One region of the Microbacterium resistens genome, then DNA from elsewhere that is predicted to be linked to it. Evidence: predicted binding sites of a transcription regulator. Region 1 holds the regulator's gene; the other holds the start of a gene.

Region 1 (4,196 bases):
GACCCTGCTCGCTCTCGCCAAGGCGGCGGACGGCGCTCCCGAGGGTTTCGACCCGCTCACCCGCCTCGACGACCTCCTTCCCGTGTACGGGGAGCTGCTCGCGCGGCTGCGGGCCGCGGGCGCGGAGTGGGTCCAGCTCGACGAGCCGGCCCTCGTGAGCGAGTCCCTTCCCGCCGCACCGACGATCCTGGGCGCGGCGGCGTCGCGGGCGTACGCGGCGCTCGGCTCCGCGACGGACCGGCCGTCGATCTTCGTGGCCGCTCCGTACGCCTCGCTGGGGGAGAACCTCGCCGTCCTCGCCACGGCCCCGATCGAGGCGATCGGGCTGGATCTCGTCCGCGGGGAGGTCCCGGCGGCGGTTCCGGGGCTGGCGGAGAAGACCCTCGTCGGCGGCGTCGTCGACGGGCACAACATCTGGCGGGGCGACCTCGCCGGGGCGTTCGCACGCCTCGAGGCGCTCCGAGAGCTCGGTGCCGCAGCCGTCTCCGCGTCGACGTCCACCTCGCTCCTGCACGTCCCGCACGATGTCGACGACGAGTCGAAGCTGGATGCCCGCCTGGTCTCGTGGCTCGCCTTCGCGGATCAGAAGGTTGCGCAGGTCGTCACGCTGGCGCAGGGCCTCGTCGAGGGACGCGGCGCCATCGCCGCGGAGCTGGACGCCGCCTCCACGGCCCTGGCGGACCGCCTCGGGGCTCCGGGCGTCCGGGACGGATCGGTGCGGGAGCGCACGGCGGCGCTGACCGCCGAGGACTTCTCCCGCGGCGACTACGAGACCCGCGTGGCCGCGCAGGAGGCCGCCCTGGATCTGCCGAGCCTGCCGCTGACGACGATCGGGTCCTTCCCCCAGACGGGCGAGATCCGCCGGGCCAGGGCGCGCTACCTCCGGGACGAGGTCACGAAGGAGGACTACGAGGACTTCCTGCGCGAGGAGATCCGCCGCGTCATCGACCTCCAGGAGGACCTCGGCCTCGACGTGCTCGTCCACGGGGAGCCGGAGCGCAACGACATGGTCCAGTACTTCGCCGAGCACCTCGACGGCTTCGACGTCACCGAGCACGGGTGGGTGCAGTCCTACGGCTCGCGCGCGACCCGTCCGTCGATCCTCTGGGGGGACGTCTCGCGCCCCGCGCCGATCACCGTCGACTGGTCCGCCTACGCACAGTCGCTCACGGCGAAGCCCGTCAAGGGGATGCTCACCGGACCGGTGACGATCCTCGCCTGGTCGTTCGTGCGCGACGACCAGCCGCTGGCCGAGACCGCGAACCAGGTGGCCCTGGCGCTGCGCGACGAGATCGCCGACCTCGAAGCAGCCGGGATCGGCGTCATCCAGGTGGACGAGCCGGCGCTGCGCGAGCTCCTGCCGCTGAAGAAGGACGATCAGCCGGCGTACCTGCGGTGGTCGGTGGACTCCTTCCGTCTGGCCACGGCCGGCGCCGCGCCGGCGACGCAGGTGCACACGCACCTCTGCTACTCCGAGTTCGGCGTGGTCATCGACGCGATCCGCGCCCTCGACGCCGACGTCACCTCGATCGAGGCCGCGCGCAGCCGCATGGAGGTCGTCGCGGACATCGCGGGCTCCGGATTCGATCACGGGATCGGTCCCGGCGTGTACGACATCCACTCGCCGCGCGTCCCCAGCGCGGACGAGGTCGAGGCCCTGCTGCGCCGCGCCGTCGCGGAGATCCCGGAGCGTCAGCTCTGGGTCAACCCGGACTGTGGGCTGAAGACCCGCGGCTACGAGGAGACCAACGCCTCCCTGCGCAACATCGTGGAGGCGACCCGTCGCGTCCGTGCCGAGGTCCCGGCCGCGGTCTGAGCGGTCACAGGAAGAGGCGCCCTCCCGCGGGAGGGCGCCTCTTCTCGCACCGGGCCGGCGCGCGGATTCAGACGGCGCGCAGGACCGCGACGACCTTGCCGAGCACCACGGCGTCGTCGCCGAGGATCGGCTCGAACGCGGAGTTGCGCGGGAGCAGCCACGTGTGCCCGTCGCGCTGGCGGAACGTCTTCACCGTCGCCTCGCCGTCCAGCATCGCCGCGACGATCTCGCCGTTGTCGGCGGTGTTCTGCGACCGCACGACGACCCAGTCGCCGTCGCAGATGGCCGCGTCGATCATGGACTCGCCGGACACCTTGAGCATGAACAGGTCGCCCTTGCCGACCAGCTGGCGCGGGAGCGGGAAGATCTCCTCCACCTGCTGCTCGGCCGTGATCGGGATGCCCGCGGCGATGCGGCCGACCAGCGGCACCAGGGCGGCGTCGCCCACGGACGGCGCCGTGTCCGCCGGGTTCTCGCCCGCGGTGCCGGGGAGGTCGATCAGCACCTCCATCGCCCGGGTCTTGCCCGGATCGCGCCGCAGGTAGCCGCTCAGCTCGAGCTGGCCGAGCTGGTGCGTGACGCTGGAGAGGGACTTGAGCCCCACGGCGTCGCCGATCTCGCGCATGCTCGGCGGGTAGCCGTGCCGCGCGATCGAGGTCTGGATCACCTCGAGGATCGCCATCTGCTTGGCGCTGAGGCTCTTGCGGCGTCGCGTGCGGGGGATGTCTGCGTCGGTCGTGGCGCCGTCGCTCATGGCTGATCCTCCAGGTGCTTGCGGGCGTCGGGACCCGAGGCGGATTCGAATGTCGGTGGTCCGTGATGGGCTTCCGATATCGAAACCGTATCCGAGTACTCGCCGGATGCGGAAGATCTGTTCGAGCGTGTCGGGATCCCGTCCGAAGGTTTTCTCGAAGAACGGTTGACAGATGTTCGAATTCGAAGATAGGTTCGGTACGTAGGTTCACCTCGACGGTGGACCAGACGTCGAGATCCCCGAAGGAGCAGACGACATGAGCAGCATCACCCTCACCCCGGCCCCGCGCACCCAGCTGCGTCTCACCGTCCGGGGTCGCCGCGTGCTGGCCGGTCTCGTCGCTGTCCCGGTCGCCGCGGCGATCGGCTTCGCGGTCCTCAGCGGCGGCTCCGCGCTCGCCTCGGGAGAGGCGTCCACGCCGGGGTCCTTCGCCACCGTGACCGTCATGCCGGGTGACACCCTGTGGTCCATCGCGGCCGAGGTCGCCCCGGAGTCCGATCCTCGTGACGTGGTGGACGCCATCGCTCGCCTCAACCTGGTGGATCCGGGCGCCCTGGTGGTCGGCGACGAGCTGTCGATCCCCGCGGAGTACGCGGCCGGCCGCTAGCCGGTCGCCGACTCAGGCCTCTGTCCGAAGCGTCATCTGGAGTCCCCGGCTCGGCTCCGCGCCTACGATGGTGAGGGTGACCGTCTCCCTCGATGACCTGCCGCTACGCGACGACCTCCGCGGCCTCCGCCCCTATGGTGCTCCGCAGGCTCCGCTTCCTGTCGCGCTGAACGTGAACGAGAACACGCATCCGGTCCCGGATGCGGTGGCCGACGACATCCTCGATGACATCGCCGTCGCGCTTCACGAGGTGAACCGGTACCCCGACCGGGAGTTCACGCCCCTGCGCGAGGCGTTCGCCTCCTACCTCGGGCACGATCTCGACGCCGCGAACATCTGGGCGGGGAACGGGTCGAACGAGGTGCTGCAGCACATCCTGCAGGCCTTCGCAGGACCCGGGCGCACCGTCTTCGGCTTCGCGCCGACGTACTCGATGTACCCGCTGCTCGCACAGGGGACCGGGGCGCGGTGGGTGGCGGGGGAGCGTCAGCCCGACTACACCGTCTCGGTCGACGACGCGGTCGCGCAGGTCGCGGCCGCCGATCCCGATGTCATCCTGCTGTGCGCGCCGAACAACCCCACCGGGACCCCCCTTCCGCTTGAGCTGATCGAGGCGGTGTACGAGGCGTCCCGCGGTGTCGTGGTGGTGGACGAGGCCTATCAGGAGTTCGCGCCGCACGAATCGCCGTCCGCGCTGACCCTGCTGCCGGGCCGGGAGCGCCTCGCGGTATCGCGGACGATGAGCAAGGCGTTCGCGTTCGCCGGCGCCCGGGTCGGGTATCTGGCCGCCGATCCCGCGTTCATCGACGCGCTGCGGCTCGTGCGCCTGCCGTACCACCTCAGCGGCCTCACGCAGGCGGCGGCGGTGGCCGCGCTGCGAAACGCCCCGACGATGCTCGCGATGGTCGACGAGATCGTGGTCCAGCGGGATCGGATCTCGGCGACACTCGAGGCTCTCGGGTACCGCCCGCACGAGTCCTGGACGAACTTCGTGCTCTTCGGCGGCGTCGCGGATCCGG
Region 2 (4,196 bases), 1.9 Mb from region 1:
GCACGCGAGTACGCGGACGCCCTCGTGCGGCTCCACGCGGGCATGCGGACCGTCGCGACATCGGTCCCGCGGTTCACCGCGCGGGTCGCCGCCGCCCTCGACGTCGTCGGGAGCCCGGCCCTGTCGCCGGAGCTCGGCGACGGGGATCGGGAGTTCCTGCGCGGTCGCCTGATCCACCTCGGACGAGCGATCCACGATCGCGGCACCGAGCAGCTGCTTCACGGCGAGCCGCACCCGGGGAACGTGATCGCCACCGCCGCGGGAGCCCGGTTCATCGATCTCGAGACCGTCTGCCGGGGTCCGGTCGAGTTCGATGTCGCGCACGTCCCGGCGGAGGTCGCCGAGCTCTACCCCGGCCTCGACCGCAGCCTGCGTGATGATTGCCGGGAGCTCGTCCTGGCGATGGTGGCGGCGTGGCGCTGGGAGAGGGGTGACCGGTTCCCGAACGGTCCGCAGGTCAGGCAGGAACTCATGGACGTGCTTCGGTCGGGGGCGCCCTGGCCGACGCTCGACGCGTTGCGCAGCGCGGAGTGAAGGCCCCGTCATCCGCGGCGGTCAGACGAACTGGACGCGGGGTGTGGGGTGGTCGGTGTGGGTTCGTCCGGTGGGGTCGGTCCAGATGAGGGTGCCGTCGGGGCTCTGTGTCGCGGACCATCTCCACCGGTCGTCGTGGTGGGGGTGTTTGAGGGCGTGGTGCCCGGCGCAGAGGCAGGCGAGGTTGGTGATGTCTGTGGGCCCGCCGCGGGCGTGGTCGTGGGTGTGGTCGGTCTGTGTGCGGCGGGCGGGCATGCGGCATCCGGGAAATCGGCAGTGTTGGTCGCGGGCGCGGAGGTGGCGTCGCATGCGTTCGGTGGGGGTGTAGGAGTCGGTGCGGGTGAGCATCCCGGTCGGGTCGAGGAAGAGGCGGTCCCATCGCTCGGCGTCGGCGGCCAGCGTGCGGACGAGGGCGGGGTCGGCGGGGCCGTGACCGTCGTGTTCGGCGGGCCGGTCGTCGTCGCCGTGGAGGGTGGTCGCGGCGATGGTGACCTGGACGGTTCCGCGGATCGCCTGGGTGCCGGTCTCGGTGAGGGTGTCGGTGGTGGCGGCGAGGAGGAGGTCGGCGGCGATGTCGGCGCGGATCTGGTCGAGCGTGCGGTCGTCGGTGAGGGGTTCGTCGAGGTCGGCGACGAGGTGTTCGAATCCGGTGAGCTCTTCCCATTCCGCGGGCGTCGGCGGCGTGGTCCCGTCGGGGCCCTGGGCGCCGTCAGTACCCTGGGGGCTGTCGGGGCCTGGGAGACTGTCGAAGGCTCCGCAGTCTTCGGCGGCGCGGAGCATGCGGATCTGTCGCCCGATGCCGGTGAGGCGGTCGTGCACGGCGTGCGCGATCGGGGAGGGGAGGAGTAGGGAGAGCCAGCTCATGCCGTCGTCGGCGTCCGTGACGGTGACGCGTCGCCCGGCGCGGGCGCGGGTGAGGCGTTCGGTGATCGTCCGGGGCGACACGGATGCGGCGACGGAGCGGGCGAACGCCTCGGTGCGTGCCGGTGTCTCCGCGGCGGCGTACGGGATGACCTGTTCCTCGTAAGCGGCGTGCGCGGCGTGGTCGTGGAGGTCCAGGGCCTGTGCGGCCTGCACGATCGCGGACGCGTGCCGGGCGCTGATCCGGCCCTGGGCGAGAGCGGACATCGTCGCGGGAAACCGGTCCCGAAGCGCCCACCCGGTGCCGAGTGCCTTCGCCGCCGCCGTCCGGGACAGGTGCAGCGCGGCGGAGATCTCCGCGAACATCGACCGTTCCGCCTGCTCGAACCCGGCACTCCCCGCCGGCACCTCGCGCAGCAGCAACTCGACGCGCTCGCCCAGCAGTACCGCCTTCTCCGCCTCCCGGACCGCGATCTCCGCATCCAGCGCACGGCACCGCTCCACGATCTCCCGGCTCCGGAGGAGGTATGCGTCCTGGACTCCCGACATGACCCCAGCCTAGTACATATGTTCGAAACCCGCCAAGGGTCTGTGGGCAACCCGCCGTCAGAGCGCGACCCCTCCGCCGACCCGTGGCCGTGCCGTCGGACGGCGTGATCCGCGCCGATCGCGGTTGCGCTCAGGCCTTGTTGTCCGCGAGGAGCAACGTGCCGCCGAGGCCGATCATCATGCCGCCCCCGGTCGCACGCACGGCTGCGAGGCGGCGCGGCGACCGGGCGAACCACGCCCGCGCGGTCCCGGCGGCGAGGGCCCAGGCCCCGTCGCACACGAACGCGATGACGGTGAAGACCAGGCCGAGGACCAGCATCTGGACGGGCACCGCGCCTGCGGAGAAATCGACGAACTGGGGGAGAGCGGCGACGAAGAACACGATCGTCTTCGGGTTGGACGCGCCGACGATGAATCCCTGACGGAGCACGGTGGTCGTCGATGCGCGCCGCGGAGCCTCCGCGGCGGTCGCCGCCATCCCGTCCTTCCGGTGCCGGATCGCCTGCACTCCGAGGTATGCGAGGTACGCCGCGCCGGCGATCTTCACGACCGTGAACAGGGCCACCGACTGGGCGACGATCGAGCCCACGCCGAAGGCGACGGCGGCGATGGGGATCAGGCCGCCGAGCTCGTTTCCCACCACGCTCCACAGACCGCCACGGCGACCGAGCGAGAGGGAGCGCCCGATCACGAACAGGACGCTCGGACCCGGGATCGCGATGAGGATCAGCGACGCGACCGCGAAGGCGAGGAGGGCTTCGATCGACGGCACGGCGTCACCCTACTCCCCGCGGGACCGCGCGCACCAGGCTGCGTCGCCCCCACCCGCGAGGCGCGGCCCCGCCCCGCGCGCGTCGGGAAGGGGTGCGCGTCCTCGGTAGGCTCGAACGTGTGACGAACACGCGTGCCGAAGCGGCCTACCTCCGCTCTCTCGCCGCGTTCCGCACCCCCACGCTGGATCTGCTGCACGGCCGGTTCGCCCCGTTCGTCGTGGCGGCGCTGTCGGTGCTCTTCACCGCCGATCGACCCGCGGTGGCCGTCGCCGACGCCCACGCCGAGGTCGCCGAGATCCTGGACGAGCTGCGCGCGGCCGGCTATGACGACGACGACCGGCGGCTCCCCGGCGGCAGCGGACGCGAGGTCTGCCGCACCTGGACGCGCGTGGGTTGGCTCGTCCGCCAGATCGACGACGACGTCGAGGTCTATCGCCTCTCCGCGCACGCGGTGGAGGCGCTGGAGATCGCCGGACGCACCGGCGGGGGACGCACGCGCGTCTCGAACTCCCGCGTCCGCACCCTGTTGGAGGCCGTCGAGCACCTCGCCGACAACGCGGAGGCCGATCCGGCCCGACGCCTCGCCCGGCTGCTCGAGGAGCGGGACCTGCTCGACGCGGAGATCGCGCGCGCCCGCGACGGCGAGATCGACCCGTTCGACGACGAGGAGCTGCTGGAAGAGGCGGAGAACGTGCTGCACCTGGCACGGGAGCTGCCGGCCGACTTCACACGGGTGGCGGAGTCACTCAAGGCCATGCAGCGCGACGTGGTCGCGCATCTCCGCCGGGACGAGCGGCCGACCGGCGAGGTCCTGCGCGAGTACCTTCAGCGTGCGCAGGACGTGATGCAGTCGACCCCGGAGGGACGCGCCTTCGCCGGCGCCCTGCGCCTGATCGGGGATCCGGACCGGATCGATGCGCTCACCGAGCAGCTGCACTCCGTGCTCCGCCAGCCCTTCGCGCGGATGCTGGACGGCACGCAGCGCGCCGAGCTCGACGCCATCGGCCGGCGGGTCGAGGTCGGCGTGGAGGAGGTGCTCGCCGCCCAGCGGCGGGCGTCTCACGTCATCACCGGTCAGGTGAAGACCCACGATCCGCTGCGCGACCGGCAGATCGACGACCTGCTCCGGGACGTGCTCTCCGGCCTGCACGCCTGGACCGACGAGACGGGCGGCACCGCCGCGGTCAACGCCAGCGTGGACCCGGTGCGCAGCATGCCGCTCGTCGACCTCGGCCATCTGCGTCAGACGGTCAGCGACATCCGCCCGGCCGGCACGCCGGCCCCGCTGGTGGGCGCGGACGACGTCGAGTTCGTCGACAACGACACCCGCGCCTGGGGCGGACCGCGCTACGACGAGCTGGAGGCGTATCTGGCCGGTCTCGGTCCGGAGTTCGACCTCGGCGAGGCGTTCGCGGGAGCCGCGGACGAGACCCGGCGCCCGGTCGACCTCGTCGGCCTGCTCGAGATCGCCCACCGCAA

What was found. The regulator LexA, encoded in region 1, represses DNA repair genes until DNA is damaged. The targets are predictions, from matches to a motif close to TCGAACANNTGTTCGA.
Region 2: the regulator LexA is predicted to act here: its motif matches at 1,955-1,970, upstream of K8F61_RS10655 (HNH endonuclease signature motif containing protein).

The regions. Positions count from the first base shown of each region.
Region 1 is NZ_CP082781.1:364,381-368,576, forward strand. It holds gene metE (5-methyltetrahydropteroyltriglutamate--homocysteine S-methyltransferase) at 1-1,816, shown strand, start outside; gene lexA (transcriptional repressor LexA) at 1,884-2,570, opposite strand; gene K8F61_RS01710 (LysM peptidoglycan-binding domain-containing protein) at 2,827-3,177, shown strand; gene K8F61_RS01715 (histidinol-phosphate transaminase) at 3,245-4,196, shown strand, end outside.
Region 2 is NZ_CP082781.1:2,231,831-2,236,026, reverse strand. It holds gene K8F61_RS10660 (phosphotransferase) at 1-534, shown strand, start outside; gene K8F61_RS10655 (HNH endonuclease signature motif containing protein) at 556-1,944, opposite strand; gene K8F61_RS10650 (LysE family translocator) at 2,075-2,716, opposite strand; gene K8F61_RS10645 (DUF3375 domain-containing protein) at 2,836-4,196, shown strand, end outside.